3 regions of the Arthrobacter sp. G.S.26 genome follow, and region 1 is predicted to be linked to each of the others. Evidence: predicted binding sites of a transcription regulator. Region 1 holds the regulator's gene; each other region holds the start of a gene.
The links. Region 1 encodes LexA, which represses DNA repair genes until DNA is damaged. Its sites were predicted from a motif close to TCGAACANNTGTTCGA; they were not measured.
Positions count from the first base shown of each region.

Region 1 (7,242 bases):
GAACTGGCCCAGCTCGAATACCTGCTCCCGCGCCTGCGCGGCTGGGGCGATTCGATGTCCCGCCAGGCAGGCGGCCAGGTGGGTGGAGCCGCCGCAGGTATGGGTTCACGTGGTCCCGGTGAGACAAAGATCGAGCTGGACCGCCGGCGCATCCGGACCCGGATGGCAAAGCTGCGGCGCGAAATAGCCGCGATGAAGCCCGCCCGGGAAACCAAACGGGCCAACCGCCGTCGTAACGAAGTACCATCCGTTGCCATTGCCGGCTATACCAACGCCGGGAAATCCTCGCTGCTCAACCGCCTGACGGATGCCGGAGTCCTGGTGGAGAACGCCTTGTTCGCCACGCTGGACCCCACCATCCGCAAGGCGGAGACCGCGGACGGCCTGGGCTACACCCTTGCCGACACCGTGGGCTTTGTCCGGTCACTGCCCACCCAGCTGGTGGAGGCCTTCCGGTCCACCCTGGAGGAGGTAGCGGACTCGGACCTGATCCTGCATGTGGTGGACGTCTCGCACCCCGATCCCGAGGGGCAGATCGCTGCCGTCCGCAAGGTCTTCACCGAGGTGGACGCGCGCAAGGTCCCCGAGATCATCGTGCTGAACAAGGCCGACGCCGCGGATCCCTTTGTGGTGGAGCGGCTCAAGCAGCGCGAACCCCGCCACGTGGTGGTTTCAGCGCGCACCGGTGAAGGCATCGACGCGCTGCTGCAGGCCATCAGCGACGGTATCCCGCGGCCCGGCGTCAAGCTGGAGCTGCTGATCCCGTACGACCGCGGGGACCTGATCAGCAAACTGCACGAATCGGATGCCGAGATCATCAGCGTTGACCACGTTGAGAACGGTACCCGGGCCGTGGTGATGGTCCGGGAAGGCCTTGCGGCCGAGCTCGAACCATTCGCCAGCAATGACTGATACCGGGCGGAGCGCCACGGGCACACCCGGCGAGGAGTTCGCCATTGAACTCCTCGACCGGGCGGTGTCCGGCATGGGCGGGCAGAGCCGCAGCGGCCAGCACGAGATGACCCGCCAAGTGGCCCGCGCCCTCGAAACCGGCAACCATCTGCTGGTCCAGGCCGGTACCGGTACGGGCAAATCGCTGGCCTACCTGATCCCGCTGATCGCCCATGCCATCGAAAGCAACAAACCGGCGCTGGTGTCCACAGCGACGCTGGCACTGCAGACCCAGATTGTGGGCCGCGACCTGCCCCGCCTGCTCAAAGCGATCACCCCCGCCCTTGAGCGGCCCGTCAAAGTGGCCCTGGTCAAAGGCCGGTCCAACTATGCCTGCCTGCACAAGCTCGAAGGCGGCTTCCCGTCCGAGGAACCCGCCGAGGGCCAGCTGTTCTCCCTGGCCGAAGACACCAGCGTGCCGCACTTTGCCGCGTCGATGGGTGGTCCCTCATCCCAGCTGGGCCGCGAAGTGGTCCGGCTGCGTGAATGGGCGGAGAAGACCACCACGGGAGACCGCGACGAGCTGCTTCCCGGCGTGACCGACAAAGCGTGGCGGCAGGTGTCCGTGACCTCCATGGAGTGCCTGGGGGCACAGAAGTGCCCCATGGCCGCCGAGTGCTTCAGCGAGCTGGCCCGCCAGGATGCCGCCGAGGCGGACCTGGTGGTGACCAACCACGCCATGCTGGCCGTCAGTGCGTTCGAGGGCCTTGCCGTGCTGCCCGAGTATGACGTGGTGGTGGTGGACGAGGCCCACGAACTCCAGGACCGGGTGACGGGCGCGGTATCCGGCCAGCTGTCCGTTGCCATGATCCACGCCGCCGCCTCCGGAGCCCGGAAGCACACGGCCATCACCGTGGATGCGCTCAACGCCGCCGCCGGGAACCTGGAGTTGGCGCTGGACGGTGTCCCCAACGGCCTGCTGCCCAACGGGCTCAATGACGAACAACTCGACTGTGTGGACCAGCTCCGTGAAGCGTGCCGGGCGGCGCTGTCCGATTCCAAGGCCGACGGAAGCGCTGCGGCCGACGGCGGGCGGCAGCTGGCGCGGTCCCGGCTGATGCTCATCCTGGAACTGTGTGAGCGGCTCCTGACAGCCCGCGACAACCGCGAAGTGGTGTGGTTCTCCCGCGCCAGCACCTTCGATCCCGGCCAGGGCTATTCGCCGCCAGACGAGACCGCCCCGGTCCTGGTGAACATTGCCCCGTTGTCAGTGGCGGGCCGCCTGCGTGAAGGCCTGTTTGCCGGCCACACCGTGGTCCTTACCTCCGCCACCCTTGCCATTGGCTCGGCGTTTGAACCCGCAGCCGGTGGGCTGGGCCTGGTGGGGGAAGGTGCCCCCACCTGGACGGGCATCGACGTCGGCTCGCCCTTCGACTACCCGCGGCAAGGCATCCTGTACGTGGCAGGGCACCTGCCCAAGCCCGGGCGCGGGGTCTCCCCGGAATCGCTGGCTGAACTCGAAACCCTCATTACGGCCTCCGGCGGGGGAGCCTTGTGCCTGTTTTCGTCCCGCCGCGCGGCAGAGGAAGCGGCGGAGGCGCTGCGGCCCAAACTGGAACAGACAGTCCTGTGCCAGGGCGATTCCACCATGACCGCGTTGGTGAAACAGTTTGCTGACGAGCCCGACACCTGCCTCTTCGGCACCATGTCGCTGTGGCAGGGCGTGGACGTGCCGGGCGGTTCATGCCGGCTGGTGGTGATTGACCGGATCCCGTTCCCGCGCCCGGACGATCCGCTGATGACCGCCCGCTCCCGCGCCGTGGCGCAGGCCGGCGGGAACGGCTTTATGTCCGTCTCGGCCACCCACGCGGCCATCCGGCTCGCCCAGGGCGCCGGCCGGCTGATCAGGTCCACCGGGGACAAAGGCGTGGTGGCAGTCCTGGACTCCCGCCTGGCCACCGAACGTTATGCGGGCTTCCTGCGCGGGGCGCTGCCCCCGTTCTGGGCCACAACGGATCCCAAGACTGCTGTGGCCGCCCTGGAGCGGCTGGCCCGGGAAAACGCCTAGCTGCAGACCCTGGCCGGACGCGGAGACAAGTACGGCCGGTGGGCAGGCAGCGACGCTGCCAGCCCACCGGCCGTACCGGCAGTTCGGGGGAACAGGAGTTTGGCGACAGTCAGAGGGACCGCAGCACCGAGACCACTTTGCCCATGATGGTGGCGTGGTCACCAAGAATGGGCTCGTACTGGGTGTTTTGCGGGAGCAGCCAGGTGTGGCCGTCACGCTGGCGGAACGTCTTGACCGTTGCCTCGTCATCGAGGAGGGCGGCGACGATGTCGCCGTTCACGGCGTCCGCCTGGCGGCGCACCACCACCCAGTCACCATCGCAAATGGCGGCGTCCACCATGGAATCGCCGGCCACCTTGAGCATAAAAAGTTCGCCCTGGCCCACCAGCTGGCGGGGGAGGGGCATCACGTCCTCCACCACCTGGTCCGCCAGGATGGGGCCGCCGGCGGCAATACGGCCCACCAGTGGCACCATGGCCGTATCCAGCGCGGTGGGCAGGACCGTGACGGTTGCGCCGCCCGCAGAGGCGCCGTTGGCCGGGCGTGACTCCGCTTTGGCTGCGCCGCCGTCCAGCGTGAGGGGCATCAGGACTTCCATGGCGCGGGGCCGCTTGGGATCGCGGCGAAGGTAGCCGAGCTTTTCCAGCTGCGAGAGCTGGTGCGTCACGCTGGAGAGGCTGGCGAGCCCTACGGTGTCGCCGATTTCACGCATGGACGGCGGGTAGCCGTTGTCATTGACGGACCGCTGGATGGTCTCGAGGATTTTCTTCTGCCGGGGGGTCAGGCCCTTGGCGGTCCTCTTCGGTTGCGGGGTTGCCCTGCTTCCGGCGGCTGCTGCTGCCATATTCGCCAATGCCTTTCGGTTGCCACCGGGCTGTCCGTGCCCCCGGGCCGGTTGGTCCCGTCCTCATTGTCAGACCCTGGTGATCAACTTCAGAGGTGGTTGTTCGTTGGTTCAAAGCTAGGCCAGCCACAAGGCTTTTTCAAACATTTGTTCTAGCGAGTCTCGACATTGTTCGTTGATAGATGCTAAAACTGAAGAAGCAAAGTTCGAATATGTGTTCTATTCCTTGCTTGCCCCGTTCGAAGAAGATACCGGATACGCCGGGGCGTGGCTGCTGGGAAGGACAACCGGGCAGCACAGTACGGTCCAGGAGGGCTCAGTTCATGTCAGCTACATCACTCACCCAGGTTTCACTTCCCGTGGTGGCACACCCCGCAGCTTCCATCCACCAGGTTCCGCGTGCAGGGGTTTCCCGCTCCAAGGCTTCAAAGGCCCTGCCGCCGCTCCGCCTCACCCGGCGCGGCCGGATTGTCCTGGTGGGCATCCCGCTGATGCTGCTGGCAGCGGTCCTGCTCTCCCTGGCCGGCTTCTTCACCTCGCCGGCCAAAGCGTCCGACTCCGTTGCGGATCTCGCCCCCACACCCTCGGTGTCGGTGACAGTCCAGCCGGGCGACTCACTGTGGGCCATTGCCGGCTATGTGGCTCCGGACCGGGACGCGCGGGACGTCATTGCGGACATCGTGCAGCTCAACAACCTCACCGGCGGAGCAGTCCTCCCCGGCCAGCAGCTCTTCGTCCCTACGTACTAGCCTGTTCGAACGCGTGTGCGGGCTGTTCGTCCCCACGTTCGGACCAGCACCAACGCCTGGAAACAAGGACACCCCACCCGCAGGATGGCAGTCCCGGACCGTCACATTTTCCGGGGCCGGGCAGGGCCACTAAACTGTTCAGGTGAATGACCAGCTAGAGCGTTTGAACCGGCTTCCCCTCCGCAGCAACCTCCGTGGGCTGACCCCCTACGGGGCCCCCCAGCTGGATGTTCCCATCCTGCTCAACGTCAACGAGAACACCCATGGCGTCCCGGCGGACGTCCGTGCCGCCATCAGCGCAGCAGTCACCGAGGCCGCTGCCGGGCTCAACCGCTACCCGGACCGCGAATTCACCGATCTGCGGAAGGCCCTGGCGGAATACCTGGGGCACGGCCTGGACGAGGCCAACCTCTGGGCCGCCAATGGCTCCAACGAGGTCCTCCAGCAGATCCTGCAGGCGTTTGGCGGCCCCGGCCGGACCGCCCTGGGGTTTCCTCCCACGTATTCCATGTACCCGCTCCTGGCCAGTGGCACGGATACCGAATACATCGCAGGGGTACGCGCCGAAGGGTACGGCCTCAGTGCCGAATCGGCTGCCCGCCAGGTGCGCGAGCTGCAGCCCAACATCGTTTTCCTCTGCTCACCGAACAACCCCACGGGAACCGGGCTGGGCCTGGACGTGGTTGAGGCTGTCTACGAAGCCGGCGCCGACAGCCAGACCATCGTCATCGTCGACGAGGCGTATCACGAGTTTGCCCACGAGGGCACACCCAGCGCCCTCACCCTCCTGCCCGGCCGGGAACGCCTGATCGTCACCCGCACCATGAGCAAGGCCTTCGCCCTGGCCGGCGCCCGGCTCGGCTACATGGCGGCGGCCCCGGAAGTCACCGACGCCCTCCGCCTGGTCAGGCTGCCGTACCACCTGTCAGCCATCACGCAAGCCTCTGCCCTTGCCGCACTTGAGCACCGCGAGGCCCTGATGGCGGACGTGCAGGACATCATGGTCCAGCGCGACCGCATCGTGGCCGGGCTGGAGCTGCTGGGCCTCAAGCCCGCGGCGTCCGACTCGAACTACGTGTTTTTCGGCGGCCTCACGGACCCGCACCAGGTCTGGCAGGAACTCCTGGACGCCGGCGTGCTGATCAGGGACGTCGGGATCCCCGGACACCTGCGCGTCACTGCAGGCACGGAGAAGGAGACAACGGCGTTCCTGTCCGCCCTGGAAAGCATCCTTGCCGGGACGCCCGGGCTTCGCGCCTAGACTTGACCAACGGGGCGCACGCCGTCCCACCACCCCACTTCCCTCAAAGGACCCTTGACCATGAGTTCCACCGGATCGAACGCAGCCGAGTCCCGGACCGCACGCATGGAGCGTGCCACCAGTGAATCGTCAGTGCTCGTGGAGATCAACCTTGACGGCACCGGTGTATCGGACATCGACACCTCGGTGCCGTTCTACGACCACATGCTCACAGCCCTGTGCAAGCACTCGCTGATCGACATGACCGTCAAGGCCACCGGTGACACCCACATCGACGTCCACCACACCGTCGAAGACGTCGCCATCACCTTCGGGGAAGTCCTCCGCACCGCCCTGGGCACCAAGGCCGGGATCCGGCGCTTCGGCGAAGCCACCGTCCCGCTGGACGAGGCCCTTGCCCACGCCGTTGTTGATGTCTCGGGCCGGCCCTACCTGGTGCACGGCGGCGAGCCCGCAGGCCAGGAGTACCACCTGATCGGCGGGCACTTCACCGGGTCCCTGACCCGCCACGTTTTCGAAGCCATCACCTTGCACGCCGGCATCTGCCTGCACATGAACGTCATGGCCGGCCGCGATCCGCACCACATCGTGGAGGCACAGTTCAAGGCGTTCGCCCGGGCCCTGCGCACGGCCGTGGAACCCGACCCGCGCGTTGAAGGCATCCCGTCCACCAAGGGCGCCCTGTGACGGGCCGGATCCTCAAGGACGGCGCGATCATCGACCCCTCGGCAGCCCAGCGGCTCGAGTCGCCCCAGGGCAAACCCACCGTCACCGTGCTTGACTACGGCTCCGGGAACGTACGCTCCGCCGTCCGCGCCCTTGAGCGTGCCGGAGCCGAAGTCATCCTGAGCGCCAAGCCCGGGGACGTGCTGAACGCGGACGGCCTGGTGGTGCCCGGCGTCGGCGCCTTTGAAACGGTGATGCGCGAGCTCAAAGCCGTGGACGGGATCCGCCTGATCGGCCGCAGGGTGGCCGGCGGACGCCCGGTCCTGGGCATCTGCGTAGGACTCCAGGTGCTTTTTGAAGCCGGTGTGGAGCACGGCACCGAAGCTGAAGGCATCGGCGAATGGCCCGGCAAGGTGGAACTGCTGCCCGCCGAGGTGGTGCCCCACATGGGGTGGAACACCGTGAAGTCCCCGGCCGGCTCCAAACTGTTTGCCGGCGTCGAAAACGAACGCTTCTACTTTGTGCACTCCTACGGGGTGCAGGAATGGAACTTCGACATCATCCAGCCGCGTATGGCGGCGCCCCTGGTGACCTGGTCCGAGCACGGCGCTCCGTTCATTGCCGCGGTGGAGAACGGGCCGCTGTGCGCCACCCAGTTCCACCCGGAAAAGTCCGGGGACGCCGGAGCCCGGCTGCTGCGCAACTGGGTGGACGCCCTGCGCCGCCCCGCAACCAGCGATGCCACCCCAGCCGAAACCGCTGC
Region 1 is NZ_CP193752.1:1,524,458-1,531,699, forward strand. Features, by position in the region: gene hflX (GTPase HflX) at 1-912, shown strand, start outside; gene ACRB8A_RS06955 (ATP-dependent DNA helicase) at 905-2,959, shown strand; gene lexA (transcriptional repressor LexA) at 3,069-3,803, opposite strand; gene ACRB8A_RS06965 (LysM peptidoglycan-binding domain-containing protein) at 4,127-4,552, shown strand; gene ACRB8A_RS06970 (histidinol-phosphate transaminase) at 4,695-5,813, shown strand; gene hisB (imidazoleglycerol-phosphate dehydratase HisB) at 5,874-6,500, shown strand; gene hisH (imidazole glycerol phosphate synthase subunit HisH) at 6,497-7,242, shown strand, end outside.

Region 2 (7,242 bases), 1.6 Mb from region 1:
CCCACCACCAGCCAAAGCGTGGTGGTGCCGTCAACGCCGGCAACGGTCTTGGCGTAGCTGATGGCCAGGGTGCCGAACACGGTGGAGACGGCTGCGATGAACGCGCAGCACACCACGCGGAGCACATCGCGCCAGTGGCCCCTGAGCAGGTCGGCCACCGGGAGCTTCGAGATCTGGGCCGTCTTCTGCGCCTCGGCGAAGGCCGGCGGTTCGTGCAGGGTGCGGCGGATGAAGAAGGCCACCAGCACCACAATGGCGCTGAGCCAGAACGGGATCCGCCAGCCGATGCCGAATTTGATCTCATCCGGGAGTGCAAGGACGGGGATAAAGACGAGTGCCGCCAGGATCTGGCCGCCCTGGGTGCCGGTGAGGGTCCAGGACGTGAAGAAGGACCTGCGGTTGTCCGGGGCGTGTTCCAGGGTCATGGACGAGGCTCCGGCCTGCTCGCCGGCGGCCGACAGGCCCTGGCAGAGGCGGGCCAGCACCAGCAGTGCCGGCGCCCACCAGCCCACGGTATTGAAGTCCGGCAGGCAGCCGATCACAAACGTCGAGGCCCCCATCAGGACCAGGGTGAACATCAGGACCTTCTGCCGTCCCACCCGGTCCCCGAAGTGGCCCAGGATGACGGCGCCCACGGGCCGGGCCACGTAGGCAAAGCCGAAGGTGGCAAACGACATAATGGCGGCGTTGGCGTCCGCGCTCGGGAAAAAGACGGTGGGGAAGATCAGGGCGGCGGCCGAGCCGAAGATGAAGAAGTCATAATATTCGACGGCGCTGCCCAGGAAGCTGGCGAGGGCCGCCTTCTTGGGCGTCCCCTGCGCGGTGGCAGTGTCCTCTCCGGCGGACGGGCGTGTCTGGCTCATGGCGTTCCTTTGTGTGACGACAGTGTCGGGGAAAAGTGAAAAGCATTTTGCCGCTGCCTTGGTGCGGGCGCGTCGAGGTGCTGGCCGGAATCCGAAAATCCCGGAGGTGGTAGCCGCATGGTGGGAGCTACTGGTGCGATACAGCAATGATGGCTGTGAGCTGCGTTACCTGTCAAGAAAAATAATCACACTCTGGAAATAGCTCTCACATTGTGGCAACATCGACCTATGAGTGTGAACCAAACCACAACTGCCCAGCCGCTGGCCGGCGATGACACTGATAGCCAGCCCCCCGGGGCCGCCGGCGCCCGGGTTCCGGGCGGCACGGACATGGTGGGCAAGGCCCTGGGGCTCCTGGTCCTGCTGGGCGATGAGCCCCGCGGGGCCAGTGCTGCGGACATCTCGCGCCGGGCCGGACTTCCCTTCAGCACCACCTACCGGCTCCTGGGGTCACTGACCCGCGATGGCTTTGTGGATTATGAGCCGGATGGCCGCCGCTACCACTTGGGCCTGCGGGTCTTCCAGCTGGGGCAGCGGGTATCCAACCACCACGGCTTTGCCGGGACCGCCCTGCCCATCCTGCGCCGGGTGACGGGCCGGACGGCTGAAGCCACCATCCTCAGCGTCCGCGACGGCATTCACCACCTCACTGTCAACAAAGTGGATGGCCCGCAGACGTTCCGGGTCACCAGTGACCCCGGCCACCTGGGCTCCCTGTCCGCGACCGCCGTCGGCAAGGTGCTGGTGGCATTTGCCGAGGATGCTGAACGGGAGCACCTGCTGGCAGAGCTTCCCCTGGAGCGGCTGACGGACCGGACCATCGTGGACCGGGACGCGTTCCGGGCGGAGATCGAGGCGGTCCGGCGCCGGGGCTACGCCGTGATGGACGAGGAAAACGAGGCCGGCATGCGGGCACTGGCCGTGCCAGTGCTGAACGCCCAGGGATACGCCTTCGCATCCCTTGCCACCGCAGCTCCCGTTTTCAGGCTCACCGTCGAAGGGCTCGAGGCGCACCTGCCGGTGCTGCTGGAAGCCGCGGCGGAGCTCGCGGACCGGCTTCCGCAACGCTGACCCCCGGCCTAGAAGTTCGCATCTCGAACAGTAGTGCGACTAATGAACAAATGCTGTACTGTCATCCCTACACCCCCTGTCCCGGCCGCTGAGCGGCCCGCGCACCGGGTGCCGTTACCAAAGGAGCTGCACGGATGAGTTCTCGAACCGAGTCCTACCTGGTGGGACTGGTCGGCGATGGCGTTACGCCATCCCTCACCCCGCCCATGCACGAACACGAGGCCGGTCTGCTGGGCCTCCGCTACCTCTACCGGCCCATCGACCTCCTGGAACTCGGCCTGGCCGGCGAAGCAGTGGGCAGCCTGCTCCGGAGCGCCCGCAGCCTCGGCTTCAACGGCCTGAACATCACCCACCCCTGCAAGCAGCTGGTCCTGGCGCACCTGGACGAGATCTCACCCGATGCCCGTCGCCTGGGCGCTGTCAACACCGTAGTCATCCGTGACGGTCGGTTCGTGGGACACAACACCGACTGGTCCGGCTTCGCCGCCGCCCTGGCCGCGGGCCTCCCCGGCGCTGCCCTGGAACACGTGGTCCAGCTGGGCGCCGGCGGTGCCGGTTCCGCCGTCGCATACGCCCTGCTCAGCGCCGGCGTCCGCACCCTGGACCTCGTGGACGTCGACCCGGAACGCGCGGCCCAGCGCGCCGCGGAACTGGCCGGCTTTTTCCCGGACAGCACCATCACGGGCCGGACGACGGCGGAGCTGCCGCAGCTGATGCCTGCCGCCGACGGGCTGGTGCACTGCACGCCCGTGGGCATGGCGGCCCACCCCGGCGCACCGCTGGACCTGGAATTGGTGGAATCCCGGCACTGGGTGGCGGACATCGTCTACCGGCCCATCGACACCGAGCTGGTCCGGGACGCCCGCGCCAAGGGCTGCACCGTGCTGGACGGCGGCCGGATGGCTGTGGGCCAGGCGGCTGACGCCTTCCGCATCTTCACGGGCCTGGAACCGGACGCGGACCGGATGCGCAGCCATTTCCTGCAGCTCGTCGCCGCCGAGGAGGTGGCTGCCTGATGCGCACCGGAATTGCCACCGTGTGCCTCTCCGGCACCCTGAAGGAAAAGATGCAGGCCTGCGCCATCGCGGGCTTCGACGGCATCGAAATCTTCGAGCAGGACCTGGTCACCTCGCCGCTGCCGCCGGAGGACATCCGGAAAATGGCCGCAGACCTGGGCCTGACCCTTGACCTGTATCAGCCGTTCCGCGACTTCGACAGTGTCCCCGGGGACCTGCTGGCCGCCAACCTGCGCCGGGCGGGCGCTAAATTCAGGCTGATGTCCCGGCTTGGCATGGACACCATCCTGGTCTGCTCCAACGTGGCCACGGCGAGCATCGACAGCGACGACCTGCGGGTGGAGCAGCTGGGCCAACTGGCCGCGCTCGCCGGCGACCACGGCGTCAAAGTGGCGTATGAGGCGCTGGCCTGGGGAAAGTTCGTCAGCGACTACGAACACGCGCACCGGCTGGTCACGGCAGTGGACCACCCCAACCTGGGCACCTGCCTGGACTCCTTCCATATCCTGTCCCGCAACTGGGACACGGCCCCGATCGAGGTGCTGGACCCTGCCAAAATCTTCTTTGTCCAGGTGGCCGACGCCCCGAAGCTGGCCATGGACGTGCTGTCCTGGAGCCGGCACTACCGGGTCTTCCCGGGCGAAGGCCAGTTCGAACTGGCCAAGTTCATGGGCCACGTGGTCCGTGCCGGGTACACCGGCCCGGTATCGCTGGAGATCTTCAACGACGTCTTCCGCCAGTCGGATGTGGAACGCACCGCCGTTGACGGCATGCGCTCGCTCATCTGGCTCGAGGAGCAGGGCGCCAAGTGGCTCGATGCCAATGCCGGCACCCCGGCTGTGCCCCGGCGTCGTTATCCCATGGAACTGGCAACCCTTCCGCAGGTGGCCGAACCCGCCGGCTGGAACTTTGCCGAGGTCCGCGCCGCTGACACCACAGGACTGGAGACGGTCCTGGGCCAGTTGGGCTTCGGCTTCGACGGCCGGCACCGGACCAAGGACGTGCAGCTCTGGAGCATGGGTGCCGCGCGGGTTGTCATCAACGAGGCAGCCCCGGACCTGGCCGCAGGCAGTGCACCGGCCATTGCTGCCCTGGGGTTCGACGTCGATTCCCCCGTCATTGCCGCCGCCCGCGCCCAGCAGCTTAAGGCCCCCGCGGTCCCCCGCAAGAGCCAGGCCAACGAGGAGGTCTTCCAGGGCTTCGCCGCGCCGGATTCCACCGAGGTGTTCCTTTGCCAGGGCAGTGCGGACCGCACAGCGGCCTGGACCAGCGAATTCGGCGAAGGCCTGGACGTTCCGGCCGGCGGCAGCACGGCCGTGATCGACCACATCAACCTCGCCCAGCCCTGGCAGCACTTCGATGAAGCTGTCCTCTTCTATACCAGCGCCCTGGCCCTGCAGCCGCAGCCCTTCGCCGAGGTGCCCAGCCCCACCGGACTGGTCCGCTCGCAGGTCATGCTCAGCGCCGACCGGTCAGTGCGCCTGGTCCTGAACCTGGCCCCCCTCATCCAGCAGGAAGGCGGCGGGGCCCGGACCACGTACCAGGAACACATCGCCTTCGCGGTGGACGACCTGGTGGGCACCGCCCGTGCCGCCCGCGGCAGGGGGCTGGAATTCCTGCAGATCCCGGCCAACTATTACGAGGACCTCGACGCCCGGTTCGGCCTGGACCCGGACTTCCTGGCCACCCTCCAGGACCTGAACCTGCTCTACGACCGGGACGCCGACGGCGAATTCCTGCACTTCTACACGGCCACCGTTGGCAGCGTCTTCTTCGAAATGGTGGAACGGCGCGGCGGCTACGACGGTTACGGGGCGCCCAACGCCCCGGTCCGGCATGCCGTCCAGTACGACCACCTGCACCGCAGCTGACCGTCCCCACCCATCCCGTACCACCCCATCCGCAACCCAGAAAGGAGCCAGCCGTGCCGCACACCACCACCGAAACGGACGAACTTGTCCCGGCTGCCGAACCCAAGGCAGGACACACCATGGCGGACCGCGCCGTGGAGACCCAGCAGGATCTCAGCGCCGAGATCAACGGCCTGGCCGGCGCCTACGCGCAGGCGCTCAAGGACGGGGCCCCCGCAGAGACGCAGCCCCGGCTGGATTACCCGCCGTACCGCAGCAGCATCCTGCGCCACCCCACCAAGAGCCTGCACCACGCGGACCCGGAAACCATCGAGCTGTACTCCCCGGCCTTCGGCCACCAGGACGTGCACGCGCTGGAAGCCGACCTGACCATCCAGCACAACGGCGAGCCCCAGGGCGAGCGGATCATTGTTGCCGGCAAGGTCCTGGACGGCGACGGCCGGCCCGTGGCCGGCCAGCTGGTGGAAATCTGGCAGGCCAACGCCTCCGGCCGCTACATCCACAAGCGCGACCAGCACCCGGCCCCGCTGGACCCCAACTTCACGGGCATCGGCCGCTGCATCACCGGCCCGGACGGCTCCTACCGCTTCACCACCATCAAACCCGGCGCCTACCCGTGGAAAAACCACCTGAACGCCTGGCGGCCGGCGCACATCCACTTCTCCATGTTCGGCACGGAGTTCACCCAGCGCATCATCACCCAGATGTACTTCCCCGGCGACCAGCTCTTCCCACTGGACCCCATCTACCAGACCATCGTGGACCAGGACGCCCGGGACCGGCTGGTGGCCAGCTACGACCACAGCCTCACCGAGCCCGAATGGGCGCTGGGTTACAACTGGGACATCGTGCTGACCGGACCCAAGCGGACCTGGACCGAAAACGAGGCGCTGGGCGCAGAAGGCGACGAGGAATAACACTCATGAGCAACCACACCACCCCGCTGGTCCCCACCCCGGGCCAGACCGTGGGCCCGTTCTACGGCTACGCCCTGCCCTTCGAGAAGGACAACGAACTCCTCGCCCCCGGCTCCGCCGGTTCCATCCGGCTCCAGGGCACCGTGTACGACGGCGCCGGCGAGACCGTACCTGACGCCATCCTGGAAATCTGGCAGCCGGATGCCGAAGGCCGGATCGTGCAGAAGACCGGTTCGCTGGTGCGTGACGGCTACACCTTCACCGGCTGGGGCCGCGGCTCCGTGGGCTACTCGGGCGTCTTCACCTTCACCACCGTGAACCCGGGCCCCACCGAACCCGGTGCCGCGCCCTTCATCTCCGTGGCCATCTTCGCCCGCGGCCTGACCAACCGGCTGTTCACCAGGATCTACCTTCCGGAGGACACCGCCGCTCTGGCCAACGATCCGCTGCTGTCCTCGCTTGACCCAAAACGCCGCGACACCCTGATCGCCCGCCGCGACCCGGACGGCGGTCTCACCTGGGACATCCACTTCCAGGGCGCCAACGAGACAGTCTTCCTGGACTTCCAGTGAGCCTGGATGCCGACGCAGGCCTGCTCAGCCCCGTCTCCGCCGCGCCGTCCGTGGCGGCGCTGACGGGGGACCGGGCGGTGCTCGCTGCGATCCTCGACGTCGAAGCCGGCTGGGCTGCGGTCCTGGAAGAGGCGGGACTGGCACCCGCCGGTTCGTCCGCCGTTGTGGCTGCCGCAGCGGAACCCGGACGCTACGACGTGGCGGACATCGCGGTGCGCGCCCAGGGCGGCGCCAACCCCGTCATCCCCCTGCTGACGGACCTCCGCCGCCAGGTCACAGCGCTGGACACCCATGGCGTCGGCGCTGCGGCAGCCGTGCACGCCTCGCTCACCAGCCAGGACGTGTTGGATACCGCCCTGATGCTGGTGGCGCGCAACGCCGTCGGCGCCGTGCTGGCTGACCTGGGCCGGGCCACAGCGGCCCTCGCGGACCTGTCGGCAGCGCATTCGACCACCCTCTGCGTGGGCCGGAGCCTGACGCAGCACTCCCTGCCCTATACCTTCGGGCTGCGGGCCGCACAGTGGTTCCACGGTCTCGCCGCCGCGGGACGGCAGCTCGCGGGCCTTGGCTTCCCCGTCCAGTTCGGCGGTGCCGCGGGTACCCTCGCGGCCGGTTCCGCGTTGACCGCCAACTCCGCTGCCACCCCCTTCAACCTGGCGGACAGTCTCGCCGCGCACCTGGGCCTGGCCCCGGCTGCCGCGCCCTGGCCCACCAACCGCCTGCCGGTCACCTCCCTGGGCAACGCCCTGGCCGCGGTGCTTGATGCCGCAGGCAAGACCGCCGCGGACGTCCTGTTCCTCAGCCGGCCCGAGGTGGCGGAGGTGGCCGAACCCCGCGCCGCCGGCCGCGGCGTTTCCTCGGCCATGCCGCAGAAGCAGAATCCCGTCCTGTCCGTGCTGGTGCGCAGCGCCGCCCTTCAGGCCCCGCAGCCG
Region 2 is NZ_CP193752.1:4,079,308-4,086,549, reverse strand. Features, by position in the region: gene ACRB8A_RS18750 (MFS transporter) at 1-863, opposite strand, end outside; gene ACRB8A_RS18745 (IclR family transcriptional regulator) at 1,194-1,934, shown strand; gene ACRB8A_RS18740 (shikimate dehydrogenase) at 2,069-2,950, shown strand; gene ACRB8A_RS18735 (bifunctional sugar phosphate isomerase/epimerase/4-hydroxyphenylpyruvate dioxygenase family protein) at 2,950-4,821, shown strand; gene pcaH (protocatechuate 3,4-dioxygenase subunit beta) at 4,875-5,738, shown strand; gene pcaG (protocatechuate 3,4-dioxygenase subunit alpha) at 5,744-6,310, shown strand; gene ACRB8A_RS18720 (lyase family protein) at 6,307-7,242, shown strand, end outside.
Region 2: ACRB8A_RS18740 (shikimate dehydrogenase) is a predicted target of LexA. The motif match lies at 1,958-1,973, and genes of this name have one in related genera.

Region 3 (7,242 bases), 760 kb from region 1:
CCCGCACCCGGTAGCGGACCGTGACCATGGAGATATTGAGCATCCCCACGGCCCCCAGCAGGAGGACCAGGCCGGCGATGCCGCCCACGGCAAGCTGGACCACCGCAAACGGGTCGCCCTGGCTGGCGTAGTCCGCCCTGTCCACCTGGATATGAATGCCGGGGAACTGCGCCTGAAGATCGGAGGCGATGGCGGCCTTCAACGGCTCAGCTTGCTCCTGTCCCACCCAGAACTTGAACTGCCCGGACCCGCTGAGCGGAATGTCCGCGGCGGCAGCGGCTGCACTAAGGATGAAGGCCGACGGCGGTGCCTGCTCCCAGTCGTCCGGGACCACGCCGATGATGACGGCGGTCGCCGGGCCCGCGCCCAGGATTCCCACGCCGGGGTTGGTGGTGAGGTTGGGCCTGCCGGCCAGGTTGTAGAACGCCTCATTGACCACCACGGCCGGCGCCAGGCGGGTTTCGTCCCCCGCAGTGAACCAGCCGCCCTGTTCCAAGGTGAGGCGGTGGATGGTTCCGTACCCGGGGTCCACCACCTGCAACTGGACCCTGCGCACTCCGGTGGGGAACTGGAAGCCGTTTTCGGCCTGGTCCACCGAGGTGTAGTAATCGATTCCGTACCGGGCCACGATGCCCTGGTAGGCGGCGGTGAGCGTCGCCGCGTCCGGAGCCGTGGGGCCGTACACCCCAACACCCAACGTGGCGGAGCGGCCGCCGTTCCGCTCGGAATTCGCCGTCAGGCCCTTCCGTGCCAGGTTGCCCACGCCCACCACCGATGTCAGGGCCGCAACGGAAAGCGCCACCCCCACCAGGGCCAGCAGGATGCGGGTTTTGTTGATTCGAAGCTCCTGCCAGGCTTCCAGCAGGGCAGAGACAACGCCGGTCATGCCGTTGCCGCCGCAGGGACGGAAAGGGCGGACAGGACGCCCTGGTCGAGGCGGTAGCAGGACCTGGCCAGCGCCGCGACGTTAACGTCGTGGGTGATGGTCACCAAAGCCGCACCCGACTCCGTCGCCACGGTGTCAAGGAGCGCCATGACCGCCTGGCCGGTATCGACGTCGAGCGCCCCCGTCGGTTCGTCGGCGAGGATCAGCCGCGGCCGCCGGACCAGCGCCCGGGCAATCGCCACGCGCTGCTGCTCACCGCCGGACAAAAGGGCGGGATGGGTGCCGGCGCGGTGGGACAGGCCCACCCGGTCCAGCATGTCCATGGCCAGTTCCCTGCGTTTCCAGAAATCCCGGCCCGTGGCGTACATCAGCGGGGTGACCACGTTCTCCAGGGCACTTCGGCCGGGAAGGAGATTGAATTGCTGGAACACAAAGCCAACGGAGCTGCCGCGCAGCCTGGCCCGGGCATTGCCGCTGAGTTGCCGGGCCGGGACGCCCATAAACGTCAGCTCACCGGCAGTAGGCAGGTCCAGCAACCCCAGCAGGTTCAGCAGCGTTGATTTTCCGCAGCCGGAGCGGCCGATGATGGCCGTGTGGTCACCGCTGCAGATGCTCAGGTTGATCCCACGGAGGATGTGCAGCTCCTGATCGTCCGGAAGCAACACCGAACGGGTGACGCCGGCCAGGTCAATCAGTTCTTCAGCCACGCTCAGCCGCCCATGGGGTAAGCGCCGGGAATGCCGGCGTCGGGCTGGCCGGGTGCGCCGGGGACGAACTCCAGGATGGCGTCGCCTTCGGCCAGACCGGAGACCACCTCCACCATTGCGCCGTCGTTGAGCCCCAGCTTTACTGTGCGTTGTTCCGGTTCGGCTGCGGGCGGTGCTGCGGCGTCGGCGCCGGTTGAAGTTGCGTCGGCAGCACCGTTTGCCGCACCTTCGGGGGCCGGGGCGGCCATCCAGACGATGCCATCAGCGACAGTTCCCCGGACGGCCGTCAACGGGACGGCGATGACGTTCACGGATTCGCCGGCTGTGACCGTCATGGTGGCGCCGAGCCCGGCGAAAACGGTGATGTCCGCAGGAACAGGGCAGCTCAGCCGGCCGGTGGCGGCACCCCCGGCCGCGGGCGCCCCGTTACCCGGCACCGGCATGATGGCTGCGGCAACGGAGCGGGCAACCCCTGCGGTGCCACCGGAGCCGGACCCCTCGGACGCAGCGGCGATGCTGGTCAGGACAGGGTCGGCGCAGCTGAAGGGGGCGGGACCGCCAATCACGCTGATCTCCGCTGAACCTGGTTTGGCCAGCAGCCGGTACTGCTGGGCAGCGTCTACGGTGCCGCTGACGGTGAAAGTGCCCGGATCCACAGTGCCCGCAACCTCGCCCACACTGACCTGCTGGTCGATGATGACGGTAAGGGTCTTCAGCACCCCGGTGGAAGCAGCCAGCACGTTGGTGTAGGTGTACGTGGGCTTCGCGGCGGCCGGCATCGCCGGTGCAGAGTCCTGCTCCGCGTTTCCCCCGGCCGGTGCGGCGGCTGCCGGCGCAGTGCCTGCCTCCGGCTGCACCTCGCTGCGCACCTGGAACAGCGGGTCGCCGTTGCGTACGGGTGCGCCGGGTTCGAGGAACACGTGGTTGACGGTGCCTGCGACCGTGTTGCGGACATCGGCCGCGGCGTCGCTCTGGACCGTTGCTTCGACTTCCACCCGGTTTGTGACGGTGGTGCGGCTTGCCTGGAACACCGGTGTGGCGATGGTGGCGGCAGGACCGGCGAGGGCAGGTTCGGCCCTGAGCCCGTCCACGAATGCGATCTTCACCAATGCCACGGCAATGACTGCAAAAACCACCAGCCAGGCGATGGGCATGATGACACGCCGGAATATTCTCATTGCTTCCCCCCAATATTTTTACCTCCACGGGATTGCGTCGTGGAGATGCATACGGAGAATATACCTGCTGGTGGGGTGGGGGTTTTGTCATACGTGCGGCGTTACCCGGCTGCGCCTGATCCGTGGGGGAAGTCGACTCCCGAGGGCATGCTTGGGTACCCTCGGAGCATGGCAACAATTCAAGGAAACGACCGGGATGCCCTCGCCGACAAGGAACAGCTCGCTGCCGTCCGGATTGCCGTAGACGAAGTGGATGACCAGATTGTCACCCTCATCGCCCGCCGCGAACGGCTGATCCGCATCGCCGGAACGCTGAAGGGTGATGACGCGGAGGTCCGCGCGCCGGGCCGCGTTGAACGGATCATCGAACACGTCCGTACCGCAGCGGAACGCAAGGACATCGATCCGGACATCGTTGAGTCCACGTACCGCGCCATGATTTCCGGGTTCATCGAACTCGAAATGCGTGTCCACAAGGAAAGCAGCTGACCCTTCCGGTCAGCTGCCCGCTTCACCTGCCTGCCCCACCCCCTGCGTTGTCCTATCACTTATGGTCCCCAAATCGGCTTTTGGGGACCATAAGTGATAGCGCAACGGGGTGGACTGCGGCATATATCAGAGTGCCTCCCGGACCGGAACCCCCGATTGGAATTCGCGCCCGTCAGCGTCGCTGAAGGCGGACATCACATGGCCTTTGCCCAGGCCGTGGACCGCAGCCATGGGGAAGTTGCCGGTAATGCTGCTGCCTGAATGGGACACCCCGGCCAGGTCGTAGTTCTCCTCAGTGCCCTGCTCATGGCTGAACGAGTAGAACGCGATGGGTTCGCCGTTCATGAATTCAATGCCCAGCCGCCGCTGGGAAGAGTAGTCAGGACTGGCCGCCACCAGCCCCACCACATAGGCGCCGGAACCCGGGATATTGCCCTCCACCTCGAAAGTGGCCACCAAAGTGGCGTCCTGGGCTTCGATGCTGACCTGCTTGAGGAGTGCGTCATGGGTGCTCATGGCACCATCCTGCTCCCTGCCGCCCGGTCCGTCCACCCTGCCTATGTTTTGGCCATGGGGGAGCGTAGGATTGGATTATTCGAACACATATTCGAATAAATCCAATCTGCGGGTCAGGAGGCACCATGGGCTTGTTCAGCGAATCCGTGGACGTAGCCTGCTCGGCGGACGGCCAGCCGGAAAGCGTCCTGTGGTCCGGACGCTCCTATTCCGTCTGCGCCGAATCAGTCCGCTGGTATGAACGCCGCCAGTGGTGGGCTGAGGAAAGCCGCGTCCCGTTGGGCAGCGGGCCGGGGATGGTGGATCACGAAATCTGGCGGATCCAGGTGGTTCCCGTCCCGCCCGCCGGGAAAAGCACTCCTGTTCCAATGGAACCGCTCACCCTCGACCTCACCCGGCACGCCGCCAGTGGCCGATGGCGGCTCCTCCGTATCCACGATGCCCTGCGCCTCAACGACACCTCGGGTCCCAAAACAGCATGAGCTTTACGCATTTACACGTTTCCACCGCCTTCAGTGCCCACTACGGGGTGTCATGGCCGGAGGAACTGGCACAGGCTGCCAAGGCTGACGGGGCCACCGCGCTCGCCTGCACCGACCGGGACGGGCTCTACGGAACCATCAAGCACCTCAGGGCATGCATGGCTGAAGGCCTGGATGCCATCGTGGGGGTGGACCTCGCCGTCTTTGATGACGAAGGCGACCACCGCACCCAGGTGGCGGGACGGGTGGTGGTCCTGGCCCGGGGCCACAATAACGGCGCCGGGTACCGGGCCCTGTGCCGGCTGGTCTCGGACGCCCATGCCCGCACGTCCGGAAAAGCCGGGGGAGCGGTTCCTGTCGCCGTCACCCGGGCGGAACTGGCTTCACGCACCCTGGACCCTTTGACCCTCAAACCCGTCCTGACTGTACTGATCGGTCCCGACTCGGATGTGGGACGGGCCATGGGCGGCAGGCGGTACCTCCGGCCCCGCACACTCTTCAAAGCCTGGCTCGATGCCATGCCGGCCGGAACTGTGGTTACCGAGATTGTCACCCAGCTCAGCACCCCGGGCATGCCCCTCAGCACAGCACATGCCGTGCGGATGCTCAGGCTCGCGGAGGAACACCACGTCCCGGCCATCCTGACCAACGCGGTGCGTTACTGCGGCGCTGACGGTGCACCCACCGCTGATGTGCTGGACTCTGCCCGGACCCTCAAATCCCTCCCCGAGCTGGCGGCTGAACCCATCCTGCAACCCACAGGCCAGGGTTGGCTCAAAACGGGGGAGCAGATGCTCCGCCTGGGCAAGGAAGTCATTGCCGCCGCGGGCTTCGGGACAGCGGACCTCACACAGCTGATGGCACAAACCGAGGCGCTCGCCGATCGGTGCCGGATGGATCCGCACACGGACATGGGATGGAAGCAGCCGGTGGTCCCTGAGGCCTCGGTCCTTGGCATCAGCCAGCACCCGCATACCGAACTGGTCCAACGCTGCGAGGCCGGAATTACCCGACGGTTCCCCGGCATTGCCGGCAGCCAGGAGGCCGAGATGAAAACCCGGCTGGAGCACGAGCTGGTCATCATCAGCAACCTCGGCTTCTCCGCCTATTTCCTCACCGTGGCGGAGGTTTCCCGGATGATCCAGGACATGGGGGTCCGGGCCGCTGCGCGCGGGTCCGGGGCCTCGAGCCTGGTCAACTACCTGATCGATGTGAGCCAGGTGAACCCGCTTCAGCACGATCTCATCTTTGAACGCTTCCTGTCCCGGGACCGCGCCACCCTCCCGGACATTGACATCGACGTCGAAAGCGCTGAGCGGCACAACGTCTACCACCGGATCTTCAAACGGTTCGGCTCGGAACGGGTCACCCTCATGAGCATGCAGAACGGATACCGGGCCAGGGGTGCCGTCCGGGATGCCGGCATGGCGCTGGGCATGGACGACGGCGAAGTAGGCGAAATCGCCAAACAGCTGTGGCGTTTCTCCGCAAGGAAGTTCCGGGAAGCGCTGCAGGAAAAGCCCGAACTGCGCCAGTTCGCAGGCCGGGTTGAACAGCGGGACACGGACGGAAACCAGCAGCTGGACCTCCTGGTTGACCTGACGGAACGCCTGGACCGGCTGCCGCGGCACATCTCCATGCACCCCTGCGGAGTGATCCTGGGGGATGCCACCCTGCTGGACCGCACCCCTGTCCAACCCAGTGGGCTGGGCCTTCCCATGAGCCAGTTCGACAAGCACGACATGGACCCCATGGGCATGCTCAAACTTGATGTCCTGGGGGTCCGGATGCAAAGCGCCATGGCTTTCGCTGTCCGGGAAATCATCCGCATCCACCCCTCCAAAACCCAGGTGGTGGCTGCCGGCAGCCACCCGGTAGGCCCGGACGGGGCTGGACCCGACTACATCGCCGCTGACGGCGCCATCGACCTGAACGCCGTTCCCCTGGACGATGAGGCCACCTTCGAGCTGATCAGGAGCACCCATACGCTGGGATGCTTCCAGATCGAATCGCCGGGCCAGCGTGAGCTGATCGGCAAAATGGCGCCCCGGGAATTCAACGACCTCATCATCGACATTTCACTGTTCCGGCCAGGTCCCATGAAGTCGGACATGGTGCGGCCGTTCCTGGAGCACCGGCACGGGTTCGCCCCGGAGGTGTACCCCCATCCGGACCTGAAACCCGTGCTCGCCGAAACGCATGGGGTCACCGTGTTCCACGAACAGATCCTGAAGACCTTTAACGTCATGACCCATTGCGGGTTGGCGAAAGCCGACGAATTCCGCCGTGCCCTGGGTAACGAAGCTAAAGAACCCCTGGTGGAGGCCTTCTTCCGCAAAGCGGCCAGGGAACGCAACTACACCCCGGAGGTGGTGGACAAGGTCTGGGGAACGCTGAAGGCCTTCGGCAGCTTTGGCTTCTGTAAGGCCCACGGGGCGGCCTTCGCCGTGCCCACCTACCAGTCCGCCTGGCTGAAAGCCCACCACCCGGAGGCCTTCCTGGCAGGGTTGTGGGAGCACGATCCCGGGATGTATCCCAAGCGGCTGCTGGTGGCGGAAGCCCGGCGCCTTGGCATTCCCATCCTGCCTTTGGACATCAACCGCAGCGGTGCCCAATACCGGGTGGAGCGGGTCGACGCCGGAAAGGACGCCGGGAAACTGGGCATCCGACTGAGCCTGAACGGGATCTACGGGTTGTCAGCCACCGAACTTAAAAGGATCGTGGCGGGGCAGCCCTTTGACTCCCTCGCCGACCTGAGGGCCCGGTCCCGGGTCAGCAAACCCACCATCAAACGGCTGGCGCAGCTTGGCGCGTTCGATTTCCTGCACCGAGAAGCCGGCGGAACAGCCAACCGGGCCGACCTGGTGCACCACCTGCAGCAGATGCAGGGCAAAGGAACCCGGAAGGGCATCGAAGTCCTGGAAGGACAGCTTGCGTTGCCCTTGGGGGACGTGGAACTGCAGAACATCAAACCCGGCCTGCCT
Region 3 is NZ_CP193752.1:2,280,737-2,287,978, reverse strand. Features, by position in the region: gene ACRB8A_RS10370 (ABC transporter permease) at 1-886, opposite strand, end outside; gene ACRB8A_RS10365 (ABC transporter ATP-binding protein) at 883-1,593, opposite strand; gene ACRB8A_RS10360 (hypothetical protein) at 1,596-2,747, opposite strand; gene ACRB8A_RS10355 (chorismate mutase) at 2,940-3,260, shown strand; gene ACRB8A_RS10350 (hypothetical protein) at 3,387-3,776, opposite strand; gene ACRB8A_RS10345 (DUF6504 family protein) at 3,902-4,258, shown strand; gene ACRB8A_RS10340 (DNA polymerase III subunit alpha) at 4,255-7,242, shown strand, end outside.
Region 3: ACRB8A_RS10345 (DUF6504 family protein) is a predicted target of LexA. The motif match lies at 3,856-3,871, and genes of this name have one in related genera.